DNA from 4 places in the Kitasatospora sp. NPDC048662 genome. Region 4 is predicted to be linked to each of the others. Evidence: riboswitches for the same ligand, from Rfam matches in the RefSeq annotation. Region 4 holds a riboswitch; each other region holds the start of a gene.

Region 1 (3,506 bases), on a different contig from region 4:
GGTTGTCGGCGGGCTTGAGGGTGAAGGTGGTGCCGTTGCGGATGATCGAGCCGGTGACGGTGCCGAACGGCCCGTTGATCACCGGGTCGGCGGTGGCGGAGATCGCCCGCGGGTTGTCGGTGGTGATGTTCAGCAGATCGACGGAGAAGCCGAACGGGTCGTTGTTGTTGACGCCGTTGCTGGTCAGCAGGTCGTTGATGATGGCCGGGGAGTCCCAGCCGTCGTTGTTGCGGTCGCTCTGGGTGTGGTCGGAGATCAGGAACAGGCCGCCACCGTTCTGGACGAACGTCATCACGGCGGTCTTCTCGGCCGCGCTGAGGCGGATGTTGGGCTCGGGGATCACGAACTCGTCGAAGTTGGCGAGGTCGAGCGCGCCGCCGGTGCCGTAGGTGATGGTGTTGCCGGCGGGCAGCGTCTTCAGGCTGTAGTTGCCGGTCTTCTGCAGGGCCACGCCCCAGGCCGAGATGGCGCCGGTCCAGCTGGTCTCGCTGCTCGGGTTGGCGTTCTGCGCCAGCGGGTCGGGCTGGCTGGTGGAGATGATCCAGTCCGCGTTGCCCGCGGTCTCCGCCTTGGTGTTGTCGAACAGCACCCGCTTCGGGGTGGTGGCGGCGGCCGCGGCGGCGTTCTTGGGGGTGGCCGCGGTGGCGTGCTGCGGGACGGCGCTCGCGCCGGCGGCGACCACCAGTGCGGTGGCGGCGAGGGCCAGCGGGCGGGCGGCCTTCCACGTTCTGATCATCTGTCAATCTCCTCGAACCACAGGAACCATGGGGGTGCGGGTGCGCCTGCGCTACGCGCGTAGGCGGGCACACGCTGCCATGGTGGGGTAATCGGAGCTTGAACGGAACATGTCGATCACACGCCGTCCGCAATGATGCGGTTTGTCCCCACGTGATGGTGATCACTCAAAGCCGCGAGCCCGGAACGCCAGGTGGGACGGCGTTCCGGGCTCGGGGCTCAGGGCTCGGGCTCGGGGCTCGGGCTCGGGGCTCGGGCTCGGGGCTCGGGCTCGGGGCTCGGGCTCGGGCTCGGGTGGTGACGAGGTGTCAGGCAGCTGCGGGTTCGAGCAGGGCCGGGACGGGGCGCGGGTGGCTGTCGGCGTCGATGGCGACGAACGTGAGCCTTCCGGTGGCGACCCGGGTGACCGGGCCGGTGGCGTTCCAGCGCTCGGCGGTGACGGTGACGTGGACAGTCATCGAGGTACGCCCGGCCCGCTCCAGCTCGGCGTGCGCGGTGAGCAGGTCGCCGGCCCGGACGGGGGCGAGGAAGGTCATGCCGTCCACGGCGGCGGTGACGGCCGGGCCTTCGGCGTGCCGGGCGGCAGCGGCGGCCGCGGCGTCGTCGATGAGCTTCATCACCACGCCGCCGTGGATGGTGCCGTAGAGATTGGTGTCGTGCTCACTCATGATGTGCGCGAGCGTCACCTGGGACGCCTGCGCGGGCTTGGCGGCGGACACCACGGGTGCGACGGTCTGATCTGCCACGTCAACTCTCCTTCGCGAGTCGCGGCTTGGGCGATCCGCGGCACCGGTGGGCGCTGCGGGCGGCGGCAGGTCTTCGGACTCGCGGACATCTCCCGTGGAGGGCCTGCCTACTGGCCGTCGCTTCCCGGACCGGTCGGGCCCAGTGCGTGTGACGGCGGTCGTTCCCGCTCACCGCTGCGAGGCAGTCCTGGACTCGCACCAGGTTCCCTCTTACGACGCCCCTGCCCTGGCTCGGACGGGTGCGAACCGCTGCCCGACCAGCCTATATCCCCGCCGGAGGTGCTCAGTCCGCCCGGCGGTCAAGGGGGCCGCCAGCCTGCCGGACGACGCCACGGGGCGTCCACGCGGGGCGGGGCGGCGTGAGTCGCAGCGCACAGGCCTCGGCGACGACGGGAGCAGGACGTGGTGGCAGGCCCGGAGCGCTCCCGTCCGACGGTCGGGCCCACGGCAGTTGGTGCACCCGGCGGCCGCGCGAGTGGCGGCCCGGCCGGGGGCGGTCAGGGGGTCGGGCGGTGCCAGGGGGCGTCGGGGCGGGTGGGGGTGGGGTTGGCGGTCAGGCGCAGGGCGTAGGTGTCGGTGGTGACGGGGCCGAGGTAGTGGTGGCCGGTGAGGTGGCACCAGGCGGGGAGGTCGAGGGGGGCGGCGGGGTCGGTGGCGTGGATGTGGACGAGGGTGCCGGCGGGGGCGTCGGCGATGGCGGCGCGCAGCCGCAGGAGCAGGGTGACGCAGAGCAATCCGCGTCCGTCGATGGTGAGTTGGGGGGTCTGGTGGTCCGTCATCGTCGGGCCCGGGTGGCTGCGGTGGCGAGGGCGGGGAGGGTCAGCAGGGCGACCAGGCCGCCGCCGAAGGCGAGGACGGGGTAGCCGGCCAGGTCGACGACGGCGCCGGAGGCGAGGCCGCCGGTGGCGCCGGAGATGGCGATGGCGACGTCGACGCTGCCCTGGGTCTTGGCGCGGGTGGCGAGCGGGACGGCGTCGGTGAGGATCGCGGTGCCGGAGACCAGGCCGAAGTTCCAGCCGAGGCCGAGCAGGACGAGTGCGAGGGCGAGCAGCGGGAGGGAGCCTGCGGGGGCGAGGGCGGCGAGCACGCCGGCCGCGAGCAGGGTGAGTCCGGCGGCGGCGCCGACGGTGAGCGGGCCGTGCCGGTCGACCAGGCGTCCGGTGAGCGGGGAGGGCAGGTACATCGCGGCGACGTGCAGGGCGATGACGAACCCGGCTGCGGCGGTGCCCTGTCCGGCGTCGTGCATGTGGACGGGCGTCATGGTCATCACGCCGACCATGACGAGCTGGGTGACCACCATCACCTGCGCTCCGAGCAGGACGCGATTGCGGGTGCGGGCCGTTGACGTGCCGTCGGCGGTGTCCGCCGGGGTCTCGGCGGCCGGGGCCGCCGCGGCGGCGGCGCGGGCGAGCAGCAGCGGGTCGGGGCGCAGCCGGGTGGCGAGGACGAGCGCGGCGGCGGCGTAGGCCACGCCGCCCAGCAGGAACGGTCCGGCGAGTCGGGGCAGGTGCAGGGCCTCGGCGAGGTCGCCGGTGGGGGCGGCGAGGTTGGGGCCGAGGACGCCGCCGAGGGTGGTGGCGACCAGCACGGTGGAGATCGCCCGGGCGCGGTGTCCGGGGGCGGCGAGGTCGGCCCCGGCGTACCGGGCCTGGAGGTTGGTGGCGGTGCCGGCGCCGTAGACGAACAGCGCGAGGAACAGCAGGACGGGGCTGTCGAGCGCGGCGGCGGCGATCACGCCGACGCTGCCGACGGCGCCGGTGGCGTACCCGAGGGCGAGTCCGGGGCGGCGGCCGCGGGCCGCGGATATTCGGCTGACCGCGATCGCCGTGAGCGCGCTGCCGGCGGTGAACAGCGCACTGGGCAGCCCGGCCAGCCCGGTGCTGCCGAGCATGTCCTGGGCGAGCAGCGCGCCGACGGTGATGCCGGCGGCCAGCCCGGCACCGCTGAGGATCTGGGAGGTGACCAGGACCCGCAGGATGTGCCGCTGAACGGCGGGGTCGGCGGCGAGTTCGGCAGGTGGCGGCG
Region 2 (3,506 bases), on a different contig from region 4:
GGCCCGCAGCGCCTCGCACAGCGCCTCGGGGTAGTGCTCGCGGATGCCGGTGGCGGCGGCGATCACCAGGTCCGCCTCGGCGAGCCGCTCCGGGCCGTGGGGCACCTGCACCGCGAAGCCGGCGTGGGTGCGCATCGGGCCGGGCCGGTCGCCGACCAGGCCGAACTCGTACCCGGGCAGGCCGGCGGCGCTGCGGTCCATGCCGAACACCTCGCAGGCCACGCCCAGTTCGAAGGGGTGGATGTCCTCCAGCACGATCACCGCGACGTTCTTCAGCATCGGCCCAGCATGGCAGTGGCGGGATTTCGCGGCAACGGCGCGTTCCTGCCAGCACTGCCCCACCCCTGACCGGGACCTGGCCGAACCGCGCCGCGAGCCGTCCGGCACACTGTCCGGGTGCACTCCCCGACCGTCCGCCGCGCCCCGGACCACGATCTCGCCGGAGCCGGGGAGGTCGGCGTCGAAGCCTTCGCCGGCGACGGCCGCACCCGCCCCGGGTCCGGCCACGCCGAGCTCCTCCGGGACACCGCGCGGCGATCGACCGCAGCCGGGAACCCGAGCTGGCCGGGATGGCGTCCTCCACCCGGCCGCAGATGACCGCGGCGCACCGGATCTACGATGCTCTGGGCTTCCTCCGCGCCCCCGAGCGGGACTGGGAGGCGGCCCCGGGCGTGGACCTGATGGTCTGCACGATGCGGTTCTGAGGCGGTTCTGCGACGGTTCTGCGGCGGTTCCCTGGTGGCTCCGGCGTGGTTTCCGTTGTCTACGCGCGGCACCTCTGACGCGACACGCGCTACTACATCTGGTGCCGCCAGCTCCAGCCGCCACAACATGTATGCTCGACCTCGCTGTCGAAGCAGGGGAACCCGGTGCGAATCCGGGACTGCCCCGCAACGGTGAGCGGGCTGTAGCGACGCCCGCGCAGTCCGAGGACCTGCTGACGGTGTGCGACACGGCATCCCCGCAGACGCCATGCAGCACAGCTTTGCCGTCCGGCCTCGCGGGCGGGCCGGGGGTGGGTCTTTCGCGCGCCGATCGAGCGTTTTCGGCGTGCCGTCCTCCCCTGCCGCACGCGCGCCACCGGACACCTTGAGCCACGTCCGCCGCCGCCACAGGAGAGAGTGCGCCTTGACCGTCGCCGCCTCAGTCACCCTGCCGTCCCAGGGTTCCGCCGACGCCTTCACCGACCCCGGTGCGGCGCTGCTTCGGCTGCTCACCGACCGCAGCACCGACCTCCCCCAGGTGGACCCCGGCCACGTCGCCGCCGCCGCGCTGCGCGGCCGCCACGCGGGCTCGGACTTCGCCGAGCTGCGCGGGCTGGCCGTGGAGGCCGCCGCGTCGATGATCGCCGAGGACCCGCAGTACTCGAAGCTGGCCGCCCGCCTGCTCGCGATGGAGATCGCCGACGAGGCCGCCTCCCAGGGCGTCACCTCGTTCTCCGCCTCGATCGCCGTCGGCCACGCCGAGGGCCTGATCGGCGACGCGACCGCCGAGTTCGTCGCCGCCCACACCGAGCTGTTCGACTCGCTGATCGACGCCGCCGGCGACGACCGCTTCGAGTACTTCGGCCTGCGCACCGTGCAGTCCCGCTACCTGCTGCGCCACCCGATCACCCGCAAGGTGGTGGAGACCCCGCAGCACTTCCTGCTGCGCGTCGCGGCGGGCCTGGCGGTCGGCACCTCCGAGCAGTCGGTGCTGGAGGTGGCCGAGCTGTACAAGCTGATGAGCCGCCTGGAGTACCTGACCAGCTCCCCGACGCTGTTCAACTCCGGCACCCGGCACCCGCAGATGTCCTCCTGCTACCTGCTGGACTCGCCGCTGGACAACCTGGACTCGATCTACAACCGCTACGCGCAGATCGCCCGGCTGTCCAAGCACGCCGGCGGCATCGGCCTGTCCTACTCGCGGATCCGCTCCCGCGGCTCGCTGATCCGCGGCACCAACGGCAAGTCGAACGGCATCGTCCCGTTCCTGCGCACCCTGGACTCCTCCGTGGCGGCGGTCAACCAGGGCGGACGGCGCAAGGGCGCGGCCTGCGTGTACCTGGAGACCTGGCACGCCGACATCGAGGAGTTCCTGGAGCTCCGCGACAACACCGGCGAGGAGGCCCGGCGCACCCACAACCTGAACCTGGCGCACTGGATCCCGGACGAGTTCATGCGCCGCGTGAACGCCAACGAGGACTGGTCGCTGTTCTCCCCGGCGGACGTCCCCGAGCTGGTCGACCTGTGGGGCGCCGACTTCGACGAGGCCTACCGCAAGGCCGAGCTGGCCGGCAAAGCCGTGCGCACCATCCCCGCGCAGACCCTGTACGCCCGGATGATGCGCACCCTGGCGCAGACCGGCAACGGCTGGATGACCTTCAAGGACGCCTCCAACCGGGCCGCCAACCAGACCGCGCTGCCGGGCCGCACGGTGCACTCCTCGAACCTGTGCACCGAGATCCTGGAGGTCACCGACGACTCCGAGACCGCGGTCTGCAACCTGGGCTCGGTCAACCTGGGCGCGCACGTCGCCCCGGGCGCCTCCGCCGACGACCTGATCAACGCGATGGACTGGGACCGCCTGGACGCCACCGTGCGCACCGCGGTCACCTTCCTCGACCGCGTGATCGACATCAACTTCTACCCGACCACCGAGGCCGGGGCGTCCAACTCCCGCTGGCGCCCGGTGGGCCTGGGCGTGATGGGCCTGCAGGACGTCTTCTTCAAGCTCCGGCTGGACTTCGACTCCGCCGAGGCCAAGGCCCTCTCCACGCTGATCGCCGAGCGCATCATGCTCACCGCGTACGAGCGCTCCGCGGACCTCGCCGAGCAGTTCGGCCGCCACGAGGCGTACGGCGAGACCCGCGCGGCCCGCGGCGAGCTGCACATCGACCACTTCGGTGCGGCCACCCCGCAGTGGACCGGGCGCTGGGACGCGCTGCGCGTCCGGATCGCCGAGACCGGCCTGCGCAACTCGCTGCTGCTGGCGATCGCCCCGACCGCGACCATCGCGTCCATCGCCGGCGTCTACGAGTGCATCGAGCCGCAGGTGTCCAACCTGTTCAAGCGCGAGACGCTGTCCGGCGAGTTCCTCCAGGTCAACCCGTACCTGGTGCGCGAGCTGAAGGAGCTCGGCGTCTGGGACCAGCAGACCCGGGACGCGCTGCGCGAGGCCAACGGCTCCGTGCAGGACTTCAAGTGGCTGCCGGAGAACGTCCGTTCGCTGTACCGCACCGCGTGGGAGCTGCCGCAGCGCGCCCTGATCGACCTGGCCGCCGCCCGGCAGCCGTACATCGACCAGAGCCAGTCGCTGAACCTGTTCATGGCGGCGCCGACCATCGGCAAGCTGTCCTCGATGTACGCCTACGCCTGGAAGGTCGGTCTGAAGACCACCTACTACCTGCGCTCCCGCCCCGCGACCCGGATCGCCCAGGCCGCGTCGGGTGCCGCCCGCACCGCCGCGCCCGTGCCGGTGCAGACCCCGACCCTCAGCCAGGCCGAGCAGGACGCCATCGCCTGCTC
Region 3 (3,506 bases), on a different contig from region 4:
GGAGAACGAGAGCGGGTTCGCGGATCTGCGGGGCCCGACGGCGTGCGAGGTGATCACGCCGGGGGAGAAGGCGGCGTTGCACCGGCGGCTCGGGCCGGATCCGTTGCGGCCGGGCGAGGTGGGGGACGCCGCGTGGCAGCGGATCTCGCGGAGCGGGACGACGATCGCGGCGCTGCTGATGGACCAGAAGGTGCTGGCGGGTGTCGGCAATGTGTACCGGGCGGAGGTGCTGTTCCGGCTGGGTATCAGTCCGCACCGGGCGGGCCGTGATCTGCGTCGCGCCGAGTGGGACGCGATCTGGGCGGATCTGGTGGCGCTGATGCGTGAGGGGGTCGCGGCGGGGCGGATCGACACCGTCCGGCCGGAGCACACGCCGGAGGCGATGGGGCGTCCGCCGCGGGTGGACGACCACGGTGGTGAGGTGTATGTGTACCGGCGGCAGGACCAGCCCTGCCTGGTCTGTGAAACCCCGGTGCGGACCGAGGAGTTGGCGGCCCGGAACCTGTTCTGGTGCCCGCGCTGCCAGCAGTCCTGACGGGCCGTCATCACGGAGGGTAATGACAAAGCCTTGACGCAAGGTTGACCGGCCCTTGGGCGAGGGCCCCGGAGCGCGCTACCTATTGTCGGGTCCATGCCCGTGCAACCGTTCCGGGGCCCGCGCCCGACCCCGGCCCTTCCGGTCCTGCCGTACCGCAAGCCCACCAAGGGCCGCGACTACTGGGTGCTGGACGACGTCCTCCCGGACCCGGACGCGGTGCGCGCCCGGCACCTGGCCCGCACCGACTGGGACGAGGGGTACCCGCACAAGCCGGAGTCCTGGCCGGGGCTGCGGGCGATGCCCGGCCTGGAGCCGGACGAGTTGGCACACGTCGAGAAGCTGGTGCGGGAGACCGTGCAGGTGCCGCGGATCTGGGCGCTGAGCGAGGCCGAGGGCGGCACGTTCAACCACAACTGCGTGCAGGTGGTGGGGGCGGGGGAGTGCGAGCCGCGCCCGCACACCGATTCGCGTTCGCTGTGCCGCTACGCCGCCGTGCTGTACCTCAACCCGAACGTGCCGAAGCGGTGCGGGACGAGTTTCTACCGGCAGAGCCTGCCCGGGGGCCGGCTCGGCGGGAACACCGTGGTCGCCCCGCACAACAACCTGGTGGACGCGCTCGGCACCCGTTTCGTCCCGCCGGACTCGTTCACCGAGGACCTGGCCGTCCCGCACCGCTACAACCGGCTGCTGCTGTACACCGCCAACCTGATGCACACCGCCACCGAGTACTACGGCGCCACGCTGGACGAGAAGCGGATGACCTGCGTGTTCTTCTGGATGGCGTGACGCGCCGTCAACCGGCCGGGTGGGAGTGATCTGCGACACCCGCGGACGGGTCCGGTCTTGCCGCTGCGCCCGGGGCGGTTCTACGGTGGTCGGGCCGTGGTGTTCGGGAAGCCGGTGCACTGTGCCCGTCACAGGAGTCCGGAGCGGCCCTCGCCACTGTGATCGGGGAGTCGTCGGCTCCCACCTCGTGCCACTGGCCGTTCGCGGCCGGGAAGGCCGGGCGCCGACGCCGAACACCCCGTCAGCCAGGAGACCGGCCACGGCATCTCACGAAGTGATCCACGAGGTGCTGGAGCGTGATGCGCGGATGACCGCGTCCGATTCGACCATGCCCGGAAACGTCCCGGGCTCCCCTCTTCCTGCTTTCCGCTGGCGTCGCGAGGACACCTGGCGCACGGCCGGCCTGATGGCGGTGATCCTGGCCCTGCACGTGGCGGCGTTCGGGACGCTGCTGTTCCTGGTGGTGCCGGAGAAGTACCAGGTGGGTACCCAGGTGTTCGGGGTGGGCCTGGGCATCACCGCCTACACCCTGGGCATGCGGCACGCCTTCGACGCCGACCACATCGCGGTGATCGACAACACCACCCGCAAGCTGATGGCGGACGGCCGCCGGCCGGTCTCGGTGGGCTTCTGGTTCGCCCTCGGGCACTCCTCGATGGTGGTGCTGATGGCCGCGCTGGTGGCCGGCGGGGCCGCGCTGGCGGGCACGCTGATGGACAAGGACTCGACGACCCATCAGGTGCTGGGCACCATCGGCACCACCGCCTCGGGGGCGTTCCTGTACCTGATCGCGGCGCTCAACCTGGTGGCCCTGCTGGGCATTCTGCGGGTGTTCCGGGCGATGCGGGCCGGCGTGTACGACGAGGCCGAGCTGGAGAAGCACCTGAACTCCCGGGGCTTCCTGGCCCGGGTGCTGAACCGGGCGACCCGGTCGATCACCCGGCCCGGCCAGATGTTCCCGGTGGGCATGGTGCTGGGCCTGGGCTTCGACACCGCCACCGAGGTCACTCTGATGGTGATGGCGGGTTCGGGCGCGGCGTCCGGCGTGCCCTGGTACGCGATCGCCTGCATGCCGCTGCTGTTCGCGGCCGGGATGAGCCTGTTCGACACCCTGGACGGCACGTTCATGAACTTCGCCTACCAGTGGGCGTTCTCCAACCCCGTCCGCAAGGTGTACTACAACCTGACCATCACGGGGCTGTCGATCGCAGTGGCCTTCGTGATCGGCACCATCGAGCTGGTCACGGTGCTGCACGACAAGTTCGGGCTGGACGATCCGGTGTCCGGCTGGATCGCCGGACTGAGCCTGGACAACGTGGGTTTCGTGATCGTCGGCCTGTTCGTGGTGGTGTGGGCGGCGGCGATCGGCTACTGGCGGATCGCCCGCCGTTCCAAGGCGTTCTCCGGAGCGGGCACGTTCTGACGGAACGTCAACCGGCGGCCAGGATCAGCGTTCCGGCGACGGCCAGCCCGGCGCCGACCACCTGGACCCGCAGCAGGCGTTCCTTGAGCAGGCCGCGCGCCATCAGCGCCGTCACCACCGGGTAGAGCGAGGCCAGCACCGCCGCCACCGCGACCGAGCCCAGCTGGGTGGCGGCGGTGTACAGGCCGTTCGCGGCCACGTCGGCGACGCCGACGGCGGTCAGCGAGGGCAACGAACGGGCCGCGCCGCGCAGTTCGAGCGGCTCCCGGCCGGCGGCGGCGGCCAGCATGCCGATGCCGACCACCGCGTTGGTCAGTCGTTGCACGCACAGCGTCAGCAGCAGGCCGCCGTCGGCGCCGGCGTGCCCGATCAGGGCGAGCGCCGCGCCGAACGCGAACGCGGCGGAGAGGGTGAGGACCAGGACCCGGCGGCTCACGGCCGGTCCGCCGCGCTGCGGGCCGCCGGCCAGCGCGACCCCGGAGATCGCCACCAGGATCCCCAACCCCTGGACGGCGCCCGGCCGTTCACCGAGGAACAGGCCCACCCCGATCGGCACCAGCACGCCGACGGTGGCCAGCGGCGACACCACGCCCATCGGCCCGAGCGCCAGCGCCCGGTAGAAGGCGAGCAGCGCGATGGGCCCGATCACCCCGGCCGCGACGGCGTACCAGAGCGCGGGCCCGGCGTCCGTCCAGCCGCCGGTGGCGGTGACGGCCAGTACGAGGACCAGGGCCGCCGCGGTCTGCGAGAGCACCACCA
Region 4 (3,506 bases):
GAGGCGGGAGACGGCGGCATGCCGAAGCCGCACCACGCCGGGGCCAGTTGCACCGCCCGCCCGCACGCGAGTGCCGCGTCGCGCGGGAGCAAGGGACGCGAGGAACTGCGCGAGGCGGGAGACGGCGGCATGCCGAAGTCTCCCTCCGTCACATCCAATTGCACCGGCCGCTTCCAGAGATCCGCGTCCAGCGGCGCAGTCACTTCGACCGCCGGCCGCGCCGGGCGAGGATCAGGTAGCGCGTGGCGGTGGTGACGCCCAGGGCCAGTGCGCCGACCCGGCGGGAGAGGCGGCAGGCGCGGTCGATGTCGGCCGGGCCGACCGGCGGGAGGCCCGCGCCCAGGACCGGCCGGTGCTCGACGCGCTCGCCGTAGCGCAGCGTCCCGCCCAGTTGCACGCCGAGCGCACCGGCGAACGCGGCTTCCGCCTGGCCCGCGTTGGGGCTCGGGTGGGCGGAGCCGTCCCGGCGCCAGACCCGCCAGGTCCGGGCGGGGGAGTCGGACGCGGCGACGGTCAGCAGGGCGGTGAGCCGGGCCCCGGGCCACCCGGCGAGGTCGTCGAGGCGGGCGGCGGCCCAGCCGAAGCGGCGGTAGCGGGCCGACTTGTGGCCGACCATCGCGTCGAGCGTGTTCACGGCCCGGAACGCCAGCAGCCCCGGGACGCCCGCCAGGCCGCCCCACACCAGGGCGTTGACGACCGCGTCGGCGGTGTTCTCCGCGACCGACTCGACCACCGCCCGGGCGACCTGCTGCTCGTCCAGCCCGGAGGGGTCGCGTCCGCACAGGTGCGGCAGCCGTTCCCGAGCGGCCGTCAGATCCTCGGCGGCCAGCGAACGCCCGATGGCCCGGGCCTCCCGGGTGAGTGACGTCCCGCCCAGGACGGTGAAGGTCGCACCGGCGGTCAGTGCTGCCGCGGCGAGCGGCGAGCGACGGACGGCCCGCGCGGCGAGCGCCGCCCCGCCCGCGACGGCGCCGACGGCGAGTGCGGTGTGCAGTGCGCCGGCCCCGCGGTGGTCGCGCCACAGCCGGCGCTCCAGCCGTCCCGCGGCGGTGCCGAACAGCGCGACGGGGTGTCCGCGCCGGGGGTCTCCGAGCCGGGCGTCCGCGAGATACCCCGCGACCGCGCCCACCAGGTACGGGGCAGCCCGCATGGCGTTGTGTCCTCACTCAGGGTCCGCGCCCTGGATCGACGGAACGGGGGCCAGAGTCTCCTGACTTCCGGTCACCCCCGCGCGGGGTGTCCGGTCACAGTGGCGGGACCGCGCCGGACTCGCACCGGCTTCCTCTGCTTGCCTCCGTTTGGCCCGAAGATCCCACCACGCCCGCTTCGCGGCAGTCAACCGAGGCCGCCGGAGCGTTTGGTCACACCCCGTCGGACACCGGCCCACCGCCGGCGCCGAGGTCAGAGCGCATCCGGACGCCCTAGGATGCAGCCACATTCGCCACCCGGACGGTCCGGACCGGCGGGACACCGGGGGAGACACCGTGCGACAACTGGCCCGGCGCGCCGCGCAGATCGCCGCGGTCCTGGCCGCGCTGGCCGCGACCTCGGGGTGCACCGTCCCGAGCGACGCCGTCGCCGGGATATCCGTGACCGAGGACGGCCACCCGCTGGGCGTCCTGCTGGTCTGCGGCGACCGGATCGACGGAGCGACCCTCTACACCAGCGAGGGCAGCCACGAGGAAACGATCGGAACCTGGACCGCCCACTCCGCCCTCCGGCCCGGGCTGACCACCTGGACCCTGGACGCACCCGCCGAGGGCTGGGAGACCGGCAAGTCCGCCGCCCCACTCGACGCCGGGACCACCTACCACCTCTACGGCTGGACCAAGGACAGCTCCCGGTCGTCGACGCACGTCGACTTCACCCCGGAGGACTTGGAGCAGCTCACGCCGGGCAACGTCCGCTACCACCGCACCGCCTCCGACGGCAGCACCTCCACCTCCACCGTCCCCGTGGCGGAGTTCCAGGCCAAGGCCTGCAAGCACTGACCCCGGCCCCCCGTTCGGCGCACCCGCCCGCGCAACGCCTCCGCCGCCAGGCCCGTCGCGCGCATCCGCCCTTGCTCCGCGTCGCCTCCACCGGCGACCGCAGCGCGGCAAACTGCCCGCGTCCGTCCACGCCGTGAACTTCACCGCCCCGCTCGGCCGCCGCCACCCGCAGGCCGTCCTGGACACCCCCGGAGCGGAGCTCACCGACCGGACCACCTCCGCCGGGCCGCCGCCGTGATCCTGCCGACCGAGCCGTCCCTGCGCGCCCGGGCACCAAGTGCCTTCAGCGCTGCGGCCGCCTCCCTGTAGGACACCGCCCCGCCCCAGCCGCGGCGCGCCGGCCCGCCGCCGAGGCGCCCTCGCCGCCCCGCCCCGGCCGCTGGTCCGAGCCCTGGCGCCGGCTGCTGGACGACTGCGCCGTCACCCCGCGCCCGACGTCCGCGACCGGGCCCGCGCCATCCGGCCGGCCCCGCGCCGGCACGTCACCCGCGGTGCCGCCCCGATTCGCCGGACGGCCTGCGGGCGGGTGCACTGGAGGGCACAGGACTGTCAGCCCCCGGGAGACCGCCATGCGTTGGGGAACCGCCGCCGTTGTCGCAGCCGCCGCCGCAGGGACCGGAGCGGCGGCGTTCCTGCTCCTGGGCCGGAAGGTGTCGGACCAGGTGGTGCAGCCGGGTGCGGTCGTGCAGCCGCCGGTCACCGTGCTGGAGCTCGGTCCGGGCCGGGTGGCGCTGACCGCGACCGCGGACACCGTCCGGCGCGGGCACTACGGGCTGGAGTGGGACGAGGGCGGCCACGCCGTGGTCGGCGAGGTGCTCGGCTCCGGGGGCGGGCAGGTCACCCGGCGCTTGGAGCGGGCCGAGTACGGGACGCTGACCGTCGGCACCGAGGTTCGGCTCACGCCCCGGGTGCTGATCGGTGACCCGCGCACCGCGCTCGGCCTGGACTTCGCCGAGACCGTTGTGGCCGGCGAGCTCGGCGCCTTCCCGGCCTGGCGCACCTCCGGGGTTCGCGGCACCTGGATGGTGCTGATCCACGGCGCGGCCGCCGACCGCTCGCAGGCGCTGCCCGTCCTGCCGCTGCTGCGCTCGCTGCGGATGCCCTCCCTGACGGTCACCTACCGGGGTGACGCCGGCGCCCCCGCCCCGCCGGACGGGCTGGCGCACTTCGGCGAGGCCGAGTGGCAGGACGTCGACGCGGCGATCCGCACCGCGCTGGACTTCGGCGCGCGCAACGTGGTGCTGTGCGGCTGGTCGGTCGGCGCGACCATCGCCCTGCACACCGCCGCGCACTCCGCCCACCGGGGGCAGATCGCCGGACTGGTGCTGGACTCCCCGGTGCTGGACTGGGAGGACTCGGTGCGCCGGGCGGCCGTCTGGGGCGGCGCGTCCCCGATGCTCGCCGAGCTCGGCACCCTCGCCGCGCAGGGCCGCACCGGCGTGGACCTGGCCGGTTTCGCCCGGATCGCGGCCGGCACCGACCTCCGCTCGCCCGCGCTGCTGCTGCAGAGCCCGG

What was found. A riboswitch is a leader RNA that binds a small molecule or an ion and turns the genes downstream of it on or off. The one in region 4 is predicted to bind cobalamin.
Region 1: it holds a riboswitch for cobalamin, as region 4 does, so the genes downstream of both, ACZ6R9_RS12365 (acyl-CoA thioesterase) here and ACZ6R9_RS22940 (cobalamin biosynthesis protein) in region 4, are expected to answer to the same signal.
Region 2: it holds a riboswitch for cobalamin, as region 4 does, so the genes downstream of both, ACZ6R9_RS07680 (ribonucleoside-diphosphate reductase subunit alpha) here and ACZ6R9_RS22940 (cobalamin biosynthesis protein) in region 4, are expected to answer to the same signal.
Region 3: it holds a riboswitch for cobalamin, as region 4 does, so the genes downstream of both, nicT (Nickel transporter NicT) here and ACZ6R9_RS22940 (cobalamin biosynthesis protein) in region 4, are expected to answer to the same signal.

What each region holds. Positions count from the first base shown of each region.
Region 1 is NZ_JBVJHA010000003.1:397,184-400,689, reverse strand. Features, by position in the region: gene ACZ6R9_RS12370 (putative Ig domain-containing protein) at 1-736, opposite strand, end outside; gene ACZ6R9_RS12365 (acyl-CoA thioesterase) at 1,044-1,481, opposite strand; cobalamin riboswitch at 1,529-1,747, opposite strand; gene ACZ6R9_RS12360 (sulfurtransferase TusA family protein) at 1,979-2,260, opposite strand; gene ACZ6R9_RS12355 (MFS transporter) at 2,257-3,506, opposite strand, start outside.
Region 2 is NZ_JBVJHA010000002.1:383,024-386,529, forward strand. Features, by position in the region: gene ACZ6R9_RS07670 (GlxA family transcriptional regulator) at 1-279, opposite strand, end outside; gene ACZ6R9_RS07675 (hypothetical protein) at 570-704, shown strand; cobalamin riboswitch at 796-956, shown strand; gene ACZ6R9_RS07680 (ribonucleoside-diphosphate reductase subunit alpha) at 1,129-3,506, shown strand, end outside.
Region 3 is NZ_JBVJHA010000011.1:160,252-163,757, forward strand. Features, by position in the region: gene ACZ6R9_RS26305 (Fpg/Nei family DNA glycosylase) at 1-535, shown strand, start outside; gene ACZ6R9_RS26310 (DUF6445 family protein) at 632-1,324, shown strand; cobalamin riboswitch at 1,405-1,600, shown strand; gene nicT (Nickel transporter NicT) at 1,653-2,747, shown strand; gene ACZ6R9_RS26320 (EamA family transporter) at 2,755-3,506, opposite strand, start outside.
Region 4 is NZ_JBVJHA010000008.1:222,805-226,310, forward strand. Features, by position in the region: gene ACZ6R9_RS22940 (cobalamin biosynthesis protein) at 200-1,150, opposite strand; cobalamin riboswitch at 1,182-1,311, opposite strand; gene ACZ6R9_RS22945 (hypothetical protein) at 1,485-1,991, shown strand; gene ACZ6R9_RS22950 (alpha/beta fold hydrolase) at 2,561-3,506, shown strand, end outside.